DNA from 2 places in the Luteibacter sp. TLI7-4A genome. Region 1 is predicted to be linked to the other one. Evidence: riboswitches for the same ligand, from Rfam matches in the RefSeq annotation. Region 1 holds a riboswitch; the other holds the start of a gene.
The links. A riboswitch is a leader RNA that binds a small molecule or an ion and turns the genes downstream of it on or off. The one in region 1 is predicted to bind thiamine pyrophosphate.

Region 1 (7,148 bases):
TGGCGTGTCGATGAACATCGGTTCGTCCGACGGCGTCGACAGCCATTACCTGCGCCGCCTGCGTCGATTGGCCGACCGTGTCGAACCGCTATGGGTCTCGGACCATCTGTGCTGGACGGGCATCGATGGCCACAATTCACACGACCTGCTTCCGTTGCCCTATACCCGCGAAGCGCTCGACCTGGTCGCCGACAACGTACACGCCGCGCAAGATGCGTTGGGGCGCGCCCTGGTACTCGAGAATCCATCGACCTATATCGATTTTCCCGAGACGGCCATGGGCGAGGCGGCCTTCCTCCACGAACTCTGCGATCGTACGGGTTGCTTCCTGCTTCTGGACGTGAACAACATCTACGTCAGCGCGACGAACCACGGCTTCGATCCGGACGACTGGCTCGAACGCCTTCCGCTGGATCGCGTGCGCCAGGTCCACCTCGCTGGGCACAGCCAGGGGCGCGACATGCTCGTGGATACGCATGACGCACCCGTGCCCGACCCCGTATGGGCGTTGTATACGCGTTTCATCGAGCGACTCGGCGATGTCGCCGTGATGATCGAGCGTGACGACAGCATCCCGCCACTTCCCGAACTGCTGGCGGAAGTCGCCCACGCGCGCGACCTCGCCGATGCGGTTCGCCAGCGCGCCGCATGAACCTGCGCAACCGCCAACGCGCCTTCGCGTCCGCGCTTTTCACGGGCACCGTTCCCGAAGGCGTCGATCCCCGCGGCATGGCGGTCCACGCCAACAACTACCGTAGCCAGCTCGTGGCGTGCCTGCGCGACTCTTACGAGAAGACCGCGCTATGGCTGGGCGACGACGTCTTCGACGCGGTGGCATCGCGCTACGTCGAACGGCACGTGCCGTCGTCATGGACACTGGACGCGTACGGCGAGTCGTTCGTGCCGTTTCTCGAACGGGCCTATCCCGCGGACGACGAAGTCGCCGAGCTTGCATGGCTGGACTGGCATCTGCGTCGCGCGTTCTCGGGGCCGGACGCCGACACCATCGGAGTGGGCGATCTTGCCGCCGACGATTGGGATCGCGTGGAGATCGACTTCGTGCCGACCTTGCGCTTCCGCCCGATGCGAAGCAACGCCGTCGCCATCTGGCGCGCGATCGCCGATGGCATACCCCCTCCGGCACCCGTCGCCGTGGAGCAGGGCGTGGGCGCGCGCGTGTGGCGCAACGGGCTTTCGCCCCAGTTCGCCAGCATGACGGCGGACGAGTCCGCATGCCTCGACCTTGCCCTCACCGGGGCCACCTTCGGCGAACTATGCGAATACCTCGGTCGTACACATGACCAGGAGCGCATCACGCGCATCGCCGGCGGCTGCCTTGGTGCATGGACGGCCGAAGGCATGATCCGCGGGTTGCGTCGCTGAGACATCGCTACACTGTGTCGATGATCGATGACGCACACCTGGCCCATGGGCTCGCAGGCGACCACCTGGAGCCGGACTGGCCGCCACTGACGGAGGACGAAGTGGCGGCCGTCGTCGCGCGGATAGCGGCGCTCGGCTCGCTGGTTTCCGTCGACTGGCGCAGCCCACGGCCGCTCTCCGCGGCCGCGCTGGCGACGACATCGTCGGGTCGGGTGTTCGTTAAGCGCCATCACCGGAGCGTGCGCGACGCGCATGCGTTGGCCGAGGAGCACCGGTTCGCCGATTTCCTGCGGGCGCACGGCATCCCGGTGCCGCGCATTCTCCGGGATGGATCGGGTGCGTCCGTGTTCATCGTGGATGACTGGGTCTTCGAGCTGCATGAGCCCGCACGCGGCGTGGATGCCTACCGCGACGCGTTCTCGTGGTCGCCGATCGGCGGGGTGCGGCATGCGCATGCCGCTGGCGCCATGCTCGCACGCTTGCACGATGCCGCGGAGGGCTTCCATTCGCCGCAGCGCGCCACGCATGTCCTTATCGCGCGCGCGGAGATACTCGCCTCGCCGGACCCGCTCGCGACGATCGCATCGCAGCTGCCCGCGCGGCCCGCCTTGGCCGCGTACCTCGGCGAGCGCGACTGGCGGGGCGAGATCGCCGCGGCGATCGCTCCCTGGCACGCCCAGGTGGCAAGCGCCTTGGCGGCGCAGTCGCCTCTGTGGACCCATGGCGACTGGCATGTTTCCAACCTCTGCTGGAGCGGGTTGGACGACGAAGCGGGCATCACGGACGTGCTGGATTTCGGACTGTCGGCGGTTACGTTCGCCTTGTTCGACCTCGCCACCGCCATCGAGCGCAACGCGATCGCCTGGCTCGACATCGAGCGGGGAGATATCGCCCGTCACGACCTCGCACTGGCCATCGTCGAGGGATACCGTTCCGTCAGGCCCCTGGACGTGGTCCAGCTCCATATCCTGGCGAACCTCCTGCCCATCGTCCACCTGGATTTCGCCCTGTCCGAGGTGGAGTACTTCGAAGGGATCACCCGCCGCCGCGACCACGCCGACGTGGCTTATCACACCTTCCTGCGTGGCCACGCCGCCTGGTTCGCCGGTGTGCACGGGCAGGCCCTGCTCGCGGCCATTCGCGGCATCGCCTGACGTTTCGTGGTTCAATAGGCGTTCTAGAAGCGGGGGTGCCCGGCGAATGCCGGGCTGAGAGAGTCCCTTGGAACCTGACCCGGTTAATACCGGCGTAGGGAGCTTGCAGAGCCATGGAATCCCCACGGGGTGACATGGCTCGCCGTCGCTTCGTCCGTGAACCCCGAAGACGACGATGACCCTCACCCGTACCCCGCTCGCCCTGGCCCTGCTTTCCCTTGTCACCGTGGCACACGCCGCGGACGATGCCGCGTCGCAACCACAGCAGGCGCGCACGCTGCCCGCCGTGGACGTCCACGCGACTACCGCCAGCGGATACCGCGCCGCCGATTCCCAACTCGATACCTTCGGCAGCTTCGGCAGCGCGCCGCTGCACGATACGCCCGCGGCGATCACCGTCATCACCCGGGCGCAGATTGACGACCGCCAGCCGCGTTCGCTGAGCGAGCTGGTACGCGGCGATGCCGCGATCAACGACAACTACGCGCCGGCGGGCTACTACCAGGATGTCTCCATCCGCGGCTTCCCGCTGGATCTCGCCACCGGTTTCCGCTTCAACGGCATGATCATGTCCGCGGAACAGCTGCTGGCGCTCGAAGGCAAGGACCGCGTCGAGGTGCTGAAGGGCCTGGGCGGACTCGAGGCCGGCGTGGTCGAGCCGGGCGGCCTGGTCAACTACGTGAGCAAGCGCCCGGCGGACGTCCATACGGTCACCGTCGGTACCGATTCGCACGGGTCCAACTACGAGGCGCTGGACCTCGGTACGTGGTTCTCGCCATCGTTCGGCGTGCGCGTGAACGCGGCGAACGAGAAGACGCACTCCTACATCGAGCACGCCGATGGGCGGCGCAGCTTCATCTCGATCGCCGCCGACTGGAAGATCACGGACAAGGCCACGGTGCTGCTGGATACCGATTACCAGACCAGCGGACAGCGTTCCGCTTCCGGTTATCAGTTGCTGGGCGGCACGGTTATTCCCGCGCATCCCAGCCGTACCGAACTGCTCGGCTACCAGTCGTGGCAGCGCCCGGTGGGCATCCATTCGAGCAACACCTCGTTGCGTTTCAACTATCGCTTCGACGACAACTGGAACGCGCAGGTTTCGGCGGGCCATAGCCATACCGTGATCGACGACAACGTCGCCTTCGCCTATGGTTGCTTCTACGCCGCGTCCTGCGCTTCGGGCGCCACCCCGGGGTACTTCTTCGCCCCCAACGGCGATTACGACGTCTACGACTACCGCAGCCCGGACGACACGCGGCAGAACGACGAGTTGCGTGGCGTGCTCACCGGCACGTTCGCGACCGGTGCGCTCGATCATGAAGTCAACCTCGGCGCCTCGGCATTTCGCCGTACGGTCGACCAGCGCCCCTATGTCTACGACTACGTGGGCACCGCCAACATCGACGACCGGATCGTGCCCGCGTTCGACCCGTCGCCGAATCAGCCCGGCCCTTCCGCGCGGCGCCTGACCAGCTGGCAACGCACGTTGTTCGCGATCGATCGGATTCATCTCGACGAGGCATGGCAGGTGCTCGCGGGTGCGCGCTTCGTCCGCCTGAACGAGCGGGCGTACGACGACACCGGGGCGCTCGAGCGCACGACGCGGATGACCAAGACGTTGCCGCAGGCGGCGGTCCTCTGGCAACCGACCGCTCCACTCACGACCTACGTCAGTTACGGCGAAGGCCTGTCGCTCGGCCGCGAGGCGCCCTATTGGACGTCGAATGGCGGCACGACCCTCGCGCCGTTGCATTCGCGCCAGGTCGAGGCCGGCGTGAAGTACGCGGTCGACGATGCGCTCGACCTGCAGGCGGCCATCTACCGCATTCGCCAGTCGTACCAGTTCGCGCGTCCCGACGATACGGCGGAAGGCTTTACCTTCGTGCAGCAGGGCCAGGAAGTGCACACGGGCCTGGAACTCAACGCGGCCGGCCGCATCACCGACAACCTGCGCCTGACCGCCAGCGCGAACATCATCCGTGCCCGCGCCGAGCATACGGGCACGCCTGCCTACGAGGATCACCAGGTGGTGAACGTGCCACGCTGGCGCACGGCGGTCTATGCCGACTACAGCCTGCCGTTCGCGCCGGGACTCGCGATCCTCGGCGGCTGGCGCTACGCGGGCACCAACGTCGCCACGCCGGATGGCGCGACTCGCGTACCCGCTTACCACGTGTTCGACGCGGGACTCCGCTTCACCACGAGCATCCGTGGCCACGCGACGACGCTGCGGCTCAACGTCGACAACGTGTTCAATCACTTCTACTGGCGCGACACCGGCACGTCGGGGGGCGACAGCTATCTCTTCCCCGGCATGCCGCGGCTGGCCCGCCTGTCGATGACCTATGAACTTTGAGCTGTCCCTCTTCGAACTGTTCGCCGCGCTGGTCAGCGCGGCGGGCGTGTGGCTGACCGCGCGGCGCAGTCCCTGGTGCTGGCCGGTGGGACTGGTATCGGTGATCGCGTACGCATGGATCTTCGTCGACGCGAAACTCTATTCCGACACCATCCTGCAAGCGATCTTCGCCGTGCTGATCCTCTATGGCTGGCATCGCTGGGTGCGCAACCTCGACGGCAGCGGCCATGTTCGCGTGGCCGCGCTGGAGACCCGCAGCGCGATGGTGCACCTGACCGTCGGTGCGGCGGCGGCATTGGCGCTGGGTTATGCGATGCATCGCTATACCGACGCCTCGCTGCCCTGGCTGGACGCCGCGTTGACCGCGTTCAGCCTCGTCGCCCAATGGTGGCAGGCGCGGCGCCACGCGGCGGCATGGTGGTTGTGGATCGCCGTGGACGTGATCTATGTGGGCGAGTACGCCTATAAATCCCTGCCCATCACGGCCGTGCTCTACGCAGGGTTCGTCGTCCTCGCCGCCGTCGGTTTGCGGGCGTGGCGCCACGGTGCCGCGGCCCCGCAGGGCGCATGAGCCGCGGCCGGCTCCGCTAAAGCACGCCAGCCTGCCGCACCAGTACATCCAGGAACGCCTGCACGATAATGCTGGGCGCGTCATCGCCGCGTGCGCGGTAACCGACGACGATCTCCCAACACGGCTCCTCGTCCTCGACGATGTCGGCGCAGGCGACAGGCCGCGCATGGCGGTCGTCGCGACGATTCTTCGCGATCGATTCGGGTACCAACGCGATGCCAAGGCCCTGGGCGGCGAGTTCGAGCAGCATGCCCATGTCGTTCACCTCGAAACCGATGCGCCGGTCGAGGCCGGCCTTGGCGAACGAGGCGTCGATCAACTGGCGCATGCCCCAATCGGCACGCAGGTCGACATGGCTCTCGCGCGCGAGGTCGGCGAGGGTGACATCGTGTGCACCCGCGAGACGATGCTTCGGCGGGCAAACCGCCACGAGGCCTTCGCAGACCAGGAGCTTCGTGGTCACCTCGGCCACCGGCGCGGCGGGTGGCTGGGTGAAGGCGATATCCAGGCGACCTTCGCGAACCTCGTCGAGCAGGTCCGCCGAGCCGTCGAAGCGCAGTTCGACGTCGATGCCGCCAAAGGCGTCGCGGAAGCGGCCGAGCGTCATCGGCAGGTCGATGAACGGAGCGAGGCTCTGGATGGCGCCGATGCGCAGGCGGCCCCGTGCAAGGCCGTGCACCTGGGTCACCGCCAGCCGCGCGGCACGCGCGGCATCGAGCACCCGGTGCGCTTCCTCGAGCAGCACGCCACCTGCGGCGGTCAGGGCGACGCTGCGCGTGGTTCGGACGAACAGCGGCCCGCCCAGTTCGTCCTCCAGGGCGCGGATGGTTTGCGACAAACCGGACTGGACGACGTTGAGGCGCTGGGCCGCGCGCGTGAAGTGGCGCTCTTCAGCCACCGCCACGAAGTACTCCAGTTGCTTGAGGTCCATGTAATTAAGTTTATATGGTGCTTAATTCAATCAGAATTTTCCATTTTACAGATGAATGAGCCCGAGGCTACCGTGGACCGGTTCCCTCCCCACAGGACTCCCCATGAAGTATCGACTGCTCGGCCGCTCCGGCCTCAAGGTTTCCACCATCACGATGGGCACGATGACGTTCGGCGGACAGGGCAAGTTCGCCTCGGTCGGCAACACCGGCGTCGAGGAGGCTCGTCGGCTGATCGACCTGTGCATCGATGCCGGCGTCAACCTGATCGACACGGCCGATGTGTACTCCGACGGCCGCTCCGAGGAAATCATCGGCGAGGTGCTCGGAGGCAAGCGCCCGAAGGACGTTCTGATCGCGACCAAGGCGCGTTTCCCCATGGGGGACGGCCCCAACAACGCGGGCCTTTCACGCTATCACCTGATTCGCGAGGCGGAGGCCAGCCTGAAGCGCTTGCGCACCGACGTGATCGATTTGTACCAGGTGCACCAGTGGGACGGGCTGACGCCACTGGAGGAAACGCTTGAGGCGCTCGATACACTCGTCCGCCAGGGCAAGGTGCGCTACCTGGGCTGCTCGAACTATTCCGCGTGGCACCTGATGAAGGCGCTGGGTGTCAGTGAGCGCGAGCATCGACAGCGTTTCGTCAGCCAGCAGATCCATTACACGCTCGAGGCACGCGAGGCCGAGTACGAGCTGTTGCCGATCTCGATCGACCAGGGCCTGGGCGTGCTCGTGTGGAGCCCACTTGC
Region 2 (7,148 bases), 1.1 Mb from region 1:
TGATCGCCCCGCGTCATCCCGAGCGCTTCAAGGCCGTGGAGGCGTCCGTGCGCAGCCTGGGATTCCAGGTCGCCACGCGCAGCGGTGACGGCGTTCCCAGCCACACCACGCAGTGTTTCGTCATCGATTCGATGGGCGAGTTGCTGCGCTTCTTCGCTTCGGCCGACGTCGCCTTCGTGGGCGGTAGCCTGGTGTCGATCGGCGGCCACAACGTCCTCGAACCGGCGGCGCTGGGCAAGCCCGTGCTGGTCGGTCCGTACACGTTCAATTTCGAGGAAATCACCCAGGCCCTGCTCGACGAAGAGGGTGGGCAGCGGGTGAACGATGGCGACGAGCTTGGCGAACAGGTGCTGTCGCTGCTGCGCGATCCTGTCCGGCGTCGGCACATGGGCGAGGCGGCACGTCATGTGTTCGACAGCGAGCGGGGCTCGGTCGGCAAGGTGATGAAGCTGGTCGACAGCCTGCTGCAGGAATAACCGCGCCCGCCATGTCCTCGACGGCGGGCGCGGCTTCGGCGATGGAGCGGGCCGTTGCGTTACCGCAGGATCGAGGCGCCAGGGCGCGAGAGGTCAGCGACCGGCCGCGGCGGAACCTCGGGGCGCGTCGGTTTGCACACGACGGTGGCCTTCAGGAAATGCATGTTGGCCGCCGCGCCCCAGCCACCGATGTAGTCGTAGCGCACGCTGGCGACAAAACCGCCTTCCGCGTCGCATTTCCTGGGAGCCTCGGCCATGACGTGGTCGTAGGCCTGTCGCTTGCCGCTGCCGTGGTAGGTCAATTCGTACTCGTACGGTTCGTACGGATCGGATTCGGCGTTCGCGGCCGTGGCGAAGGAGGCCAGCGCGAGGGCGCCGATGAGGAAGGGGATTTTCATGATCGTCCTTGGTCGTGATCGCCCGGAACGGGCTGACGAATGATGTATCCAGCGCAGTGGCGCCAATGCAGGCGATAGACTCAGGAAGCTGTAGTCCGATTCCGGAGCGATGCCAAGGCAAAGCTAAGGAAGTGACGGGAGCCGACCCTGCCGGCGATGGGTGCTTGCCTCGACTGGCCCGCTGCCGCGGGATCGCCGACAGGGTCGGCTCCCGCCAAAGATCATAAAAAAGGGCCCGCGTTCATCACGCGGGCCCTTTTCTTCTTCCATCGCGCGCCTGGCGAAATTACTGCAGCAGCGCGTTGATCGCTTCGAGGTCCTTCACGTCCACCGTGCCCGCGGTCTGCTTGAGCAGCAGCTTGTCGAGGATGAACTGATGGCGGGCCTGCGAATAGTCGCTGAGCGCCTGGGTGAGGTTCTGCTGCGCGATCAGCACGTCGACGATGGTGCGCGTGCCGACTTCGAAGCCGGCCTGCGTGGCGTCGCGTGCGCTTTCGGACGACTCGACGGCCGCCTTGGTCGCCTCGACCTTGCTGATGCCGGCGACGACCGAGCGGTAGTAGTTCAGCGTGTCGCGCACGACCTGGCGGCGGGACGACTCCAGGGAATCCTGTGCCGCGTCACGCTGGTAGATCGACTGGCGCACGCGGGACTGGGTGGCGCCGCCGGAGAAGATCGGCACGTTGAGGGTCAGGCCCACGCTGGTCGCTCCGCGGCCGTTGCTGCTGCCGAGCGTGCCCGCGCTGGAAGCGGTGCCGGCGTTCTGCGTCCATGCCGTGCTCTTGCTGTAGCCGACCGTCGCATCGAGCGTGGGCAGGTGGCCGGCGCGCGCGGACGAGATGCTGTGCTCCGCCGACTCGACGTTGTACTGCGAGGCGATGATGGTCGGGTTGCTCTTGACCGCCTCGGCCACCCAGGCTTTCGGATCGTTGGGCGAGGGCGGGTCCATCGGCAGCTGCTCGCGCAGCTTCTTCAGGTTGTCGGCCGGCTTGCCGGTGATCTGGGTGAGCGCCTCGCGCGAATCCGCCAGCGTGTTCTCGGCGGTGATCACCGCGGCCACGGCGGTGTCGTGCTGGGCCTTGGCGTCCTGCACGTCGGTGATCGCGGAAAGGCCCACGTCGAAACGCTGCTGGGCCTGTTCGAGCTGGCGGGCCAGCGCCTGCTCGTTCGCCTTGGCGAAGGTCAGGGCGTCGTCGTTGGTCAGCACCTGGAAATAGGCGGTGGCGACGCGGGTGGCGAGCTGCTGCAAGGCCGCCTCGTAGGTGGCGTCCTGCGCCTCCGACGAGGAGCGCGCCGCCTTCAGGTCGGCGTACTTGCTGAAGTCGACCACGCTCTGGCTGATGGTGGCGCCCAGCTCGCGGGTGCGGGTGTGTCCCGCATCGGAGGTGAGCACCGGGTTGCCGGCGCCGTCGACCACCGGATTGCCGGCGGCGTCGGTGACGATCGAGCGGGAGGGCCCGTTCGGGTCGCTCTGGTTAAGGCTGAGCTGGGCATTGATCTGCGGCAGCAACAGCGCGCGGGCCTGCGTCACGCTCTCGCCGGTGGCGAGACGGGTGGAGTCGGCCTGCGACAGCACCGGGTCGTTGGCCCGTGCCTGCCGGTAGGCGTCGAGCAGGTCTTCCGCATGGCTCGCGAACGGCATCGCGGCCAATGCCAGCGCGACGGTGAGCAGCTTCAAGCGCATGGTTTCGCCTCGTGGGTGATAGGGAATCTGGTGGGTCAGAGCACGAAGCGCTTCACCGGCGCGGCATGCGCCAGGTAGGGAAGGTCCGTTTCGAACAGCGACTCCTCGCGGAAGCGGCCCTCACCCTCGTGGGTAAGGAGCACCGCCGTTTGCGCGGGTGAGTCGCCGCGTACCACGAACATGCGCCCGCCAGGCTTCAGCCAGCGCACGAACTTCTCGGGCACCGTGTGCACGGCTCCCGTGACCACGACGGCGTCGAAAACGCCCGTGGGCTTGTAACCGTTGACGGCCTCGGCGGTTTCCAGCGAGACGTTCGTCACCACCGCGGCGGCCAGGCGCTGGCGCGCGGCCTCGACGAAATCGGCGTGCATGTCGATGCTGGTGACCTTGCCAGCCAGGCGGGCCAGGCAGGCGGTGAGGTAACCCGAACCCGTGCCGATCTCCAGGACCTCGTCGGTCTTGTTGAGCGCCAGGGCCTGGAGCACGCGGCCCTCGATCACTGGCTTCATCATCACCTCGCCATGCCCAAGGGGCAGGGTGAGGTCGGCGAATGCCACGTTCCGGTGGGCCGGCGCAACGAAATCCTCGCGGCGCACGATCTTCAGGGTCTCGAGGACGTCGGCGTCGAGGACTTCCCAGGGGCGAACCTGGTTCTCGACCATGTTCTGCCGCGCCTGCTCGAAATTCATCGCCATGTGTTGGATCCCGTACGAAAGCTGCAAAAAGATTCGGAAGGATAAGCGCTTAGCGCCCGTTTTCCCAATGTGTTAAGGCTGCGGTGCCGACGCCATCCGGCGAAGTGCCGGAAGTCACCGGACCGGCCTGACGGAAGTCATGGTCCACGCCGCCGGTAACGTACGCCGGCGCCTGAACGGGCGCCGGCGCCCACCCTTGGCCGCCATGGGTAACCGCCCGAACGCCCCCACTTGTCATTCTAAGGTAGACGAGCGGTGCGGCCAGCGTTTTTCCGGCCTGCTGGAAATAACTGAACCGCTGCGTATAATAAAGTCATAATTTCTGTTTGTGAAGGTGCAGCCATGAACGCCAGCCCGAAACTGAAGACCCAGGGTCCGGGGCGTCCGAAGGACATGGAGAAGCGCGCGGCCATCCTCGACGCGGCCAAGTCGCTCTTCACCCATGGCGGCTTCGCGGGCACCAGCATGGATGCCGTCGCGGCTTCCGCCGGCGTTTCCAAGCTCACCGTGTACAGCCATTTCGGCGACAAGGACAACCTCTTCCGCGAGGTCATCCGCGCGCACGTGCAGGAACGCCTGCCGGACGACCTGTTCGATTTCAATCCGGGCGCCGACATCCGCGTCACCCTGACCAACATCGCCAGCCGCCATGCGGCGATGGAAACCAACACGGAATCGGTGGGCACCTTCCGCGCGATCCTCTCCGACTGCCAGTCGGGCGGCAATCCGCGTTTCGGCCGCCTGGTATGGGAAGAGGGTCCGGCGCGCATGCACAAGTTGATGCAACGCCTGCTCGAGGGCGCCGCATCGCGCGGTCAGCTCGACATCCCCGACGTGTCGCGTGCCACCACCCAGTTCCTCGCCCTGCTCAAGGGCGACCTCCTGATCCGGCGCCTGTTCGGTTGCGAAGACTGCGCCGTGCAGTTCGCCGAAGAGGTCAAGGCCAATGCCCTGGCCGCGGTGGACATGTTCATGCGCGCGTACTCGCCGCGCCACGTGAGCGTCTGACGCTCGCTTCCCGGCCCGCTTCGTGGTTGAATCCCCGGCGAAGCGGGGGTGCCCATGCGATACGCGCGGGCTGAGAGAGTCCCTTCGAACCTGATCCGGTCCGTACCGGCGTAGGAAGCTTCGTCCACGGTCGACGTGCGTGCCCTCCTGGCACGTGTCGTGCCTCGTGACGGCGCCGTCCGCTTCTCCCTTCCCCTGTGAGGAACGAGAAGCCGATGAATGCCTTGCCCACCGACCTGGCCCGCGCCGCGCGCGAGCTGTCCCAGTCCGTCACCGCGCCGATCGCCGGCTCCCGAAAGATCCACGTCACCGGCAGCCGGCCCGACCTGCGCGTGCCGATGCGCGAGATCGCCCAAGCCGCCACGCCCACCTTGTTCGGCGGCGAGGACAATCCGCCGATCGTCGTCTACGACACCTCCGGCCCGTATACCGATCCGGGACACGTGGTGGACCTGGCCGCCGGCTTGCCAACGTTGCGCGCGACCTGGATCGCCGAGCGCGGCGATGTCGAGCGCCTGGACGGGCTGTCGTCGAGCTTCGGCCGGAACAGGGCGAGCGATCCACGGCTGGATGCCATCCGCTTCGCCTCCGCGCGTGCGCCGTTGCGCGCGAAAGCGGGCGCCAACGTCACCCAGATGCACTATGCGCGGCGTGGCATCGTCACGCCGGAGATGGAATACATCGCCATCCGCGAGAACCAGCTTGTCGATGCGCTGGCCGACAGCACGCTGCGCATGCAGCACCCCGGCGAGGCCTTCGGCGCCTCGCTGCCCGCGCGGATCACCCCGGAATTCGTGCGCGACGAGGTCGCGCGCGGTCGCGCGATCATCCCCGCCAACATCAATCACCCGGAAGCCGAGCCGATGATCATCGGCCGTAACTTCCTCACCAAGGTCAACGCCAACATCGGCAACAGCGCGGTGAGCTCGGGCATCGCGGAGGAAGTGGAGAAGCTGGTCTGGGCGATCCGCTGGGGCGGCGACACCGTGATGGACCTCTCCACGGGCAAGCACATCCACGAGACGCGCGAGTGGATCATCCGTAATTCGCCGGTGCCCATCGGCACCGTGCCGATCTACCAGGCGCTGGAGAAGGTCGGTGGCGTGGCGGAGGACCTCACCTGGGAAATCTTCCGCGACACGCTGATCGAGCAGGCCGAGCAGGGCGTGGATTATTTCACCATCCACGCCGGCGTATTGCTGCGCTTCGTCCCGCTCACGGCGAAGCGCGTCACCGGCATCGTCTCGCGCGGTGGCTCGATCATGGCCAAGTGGTGTCTTGCGCACCATCGCGAGAATTTCCTCTACACGCATTTCGAGGACATCTGCGAGATCATGAAGGCTTACGACGTGTCCTTCAGCCTCGGCGACGGATTGCGTCCGGGGTGCGTGGCCGATGCGAACGATGCCGCGCAGTTCGGCGAACTGGATACGCTCGGCGAACTCACGCAGCTGGCCTGGAAACACGACGTGCAGTGCATGATCGAAGGCCCCGGGCACGTGCCCATGCATCTCATCAAGGAGAACATGGAGCGCCAGCTGGAGAAGTGCCATGAAGCACCGTTCTATACGCTGGGACCGCTGACCACCGATATCGCGCCCGGATACGACCACATCACCAGCGCGATCGGCGCGGCGATGATCGGCTGGTTCGGCACCGCCATGCTTTGCTATGTCACGCCGAAGGAACACCTGGGCCTGCCCAACCGGCAGGACGTGCGCGATGGCATCATCGCGTACAAGATCGCCGCGCACGCGGCCGACCTCGCCAAGGGCCACCCGGGCGCGCAGGTGCGCGACAACGCCTTGTCCAAGGCCCGCTTCGAGTTCCGTTGGGACGACCAGTTCAACCTCGGCCTGGACCCGGACAAGGCGCGCGAATTCCACGACGAGACGATGCCGAAGGACGCGCACAAGTCCGCCCATTTCTGCTCGATGTGCGGGCCGAAGTTCTGCTCGATGAAGATCACCCAGGACGTGCGCGACTACGCGGCGGAACAGGGCGCGATCGCGCTGGCCGAGCGCGGCATGGCGGAGAAGTCGGCTGAATTCCTGGCGCAAGGCGCGGAGGTCTACCACAAGGCATGAGTGCCGGTGCTCCGGCGACAGCCGGTTCCCTGGTGGGGACCGATGTGCCCTGCCGGTGACAGCAGGTGCTCTGGTGACGGCCGATGCCGTGGTGGGAGCCGCTTCAGCGGCGATCCCGCCGTCATCTTCACCCGCCCTTCCCGGCAGCGGTCCTAACGTTCCCGCCATTCCTACCCACTCTCCCGAGGAGACAGGCAATGGCCAACGGCAAGCCCTTCGTCAGCGACATCGAGAACATCCGCAAGCGCGCCCGTGAACACATCGACCGTGGCGCCGTCACCACGGGATACCGTGCGGATCGCGAAACGGTGATCAAGCTGCTCAACGAAGCGCTGGCCACGGAAATCGTCTGCGTGCTGCGTTACAAGTATCACTACTACATGGCGCCGGGCATACATTCGCAAAGCGTGAAGTCGGAGTTCCTCGAACACGCCAACCAGGAACAGGCCCACGCCGACCGCATCGCCGAGCGGATCACCCAGCTCGACGGTACGCCGAACTTCAACCCGGAAGGCCTGCTGTCGCGCAGCCACGCCGACTACGTCGAAGGCACCACGCTGGTCGAGATGATCAGGGAAGACCTCGTCGCCGAGCGCATCGCCATCGACAGCTACCGCGAGATCGTGCAATACATCGGCGACGACGACCCGACCACCCGGCGCATCATGGAGGACATCCTCGCGCAGGAGGAAGAGCACGCCGAGGACATGGCGACCCTGTTGGAGAACCTTGGCGCCAAGGGCGAGCCGGCGGCACCCTCGTCGCATTGACGGTAAGCTAGGCGCCCACGTTCGCGACGA

Region 2: it holds a riboswitch for thiamine pyrophosphate, as region 1 does, so the genes downstream of both, thiC (phosphomethylpyrimidine synthase ThiC) here and ACR9Y6_RS13070 (TonB-dependent siderophore receptor) in region 1, are expected to answer to the same signal.

The regions. Positions count from the first base shown of each region.
Region 1 is NZ_JBPGWO010000001.1:2,956,531-2,963,678, reverse strand. It holds gene bufB (MNIO family bufferin maturase) at 1-652, shown strand, start outside; gene ACR9Y6_RS13080 (HvfC/BufC family peptide modification chaperone) at 649-1,383, shown strand; gene ACR9Y6_RS13075 (phosphotransferase enzyme family protein) at 1,404-2,537, shown strand; TPP riboswitch at 2,559-2,655, shown strand; gene ACR9Y6_RS13070 (TonB-dependent siderophore receptor) at 2,713-4,896, shown strand; gene pnuC (nicotinamide riboside transporter PnuC) at 4,886-5,467, shown strand; gene ACR9Y6_RS13060 (LysR family transcriptional regulator) at 5,484-6,398, opposite strand; gene ACR9Y6_RS13055 (aldo/keto reductase) at 6,502-7,148, shown strand, end outside.
Region 2 is NZ_JBPGWO010000001.1:4,054,787-4,061,934, forward strand. It holds gene waaA (lipid IV(A) 3-deoxy-D-manno-octulosonic acid transferase) at 1-476, shown strand, start outside; gene ACR9Y6_RS17770 (hypothetical protein) at 536-874, opposite strand; gene ACR9Y6_RS17775 (TolC family outer membrane protein) at 1,161-2,558, opposite strand; gene ACR9Y6_RS17780 (protein-L-isoaspartate O-methyltransferase family protein) at 2,594-3,253, opposite strand; gene ACR9Y6_RS17785 (TetR/AcrR family transcriptional regulator) at 3,596-4,261, shown strand; TPP riboswitch at 4,296-4,395, shown strand; gene thiC (phosphomethylpyrimidine synthase ThiC) at 4,477-6,348, shown strand; gene ACR9Y6_RS17795 (ferritin-like domain-containing protein) at 6,546-7,118, shown strand.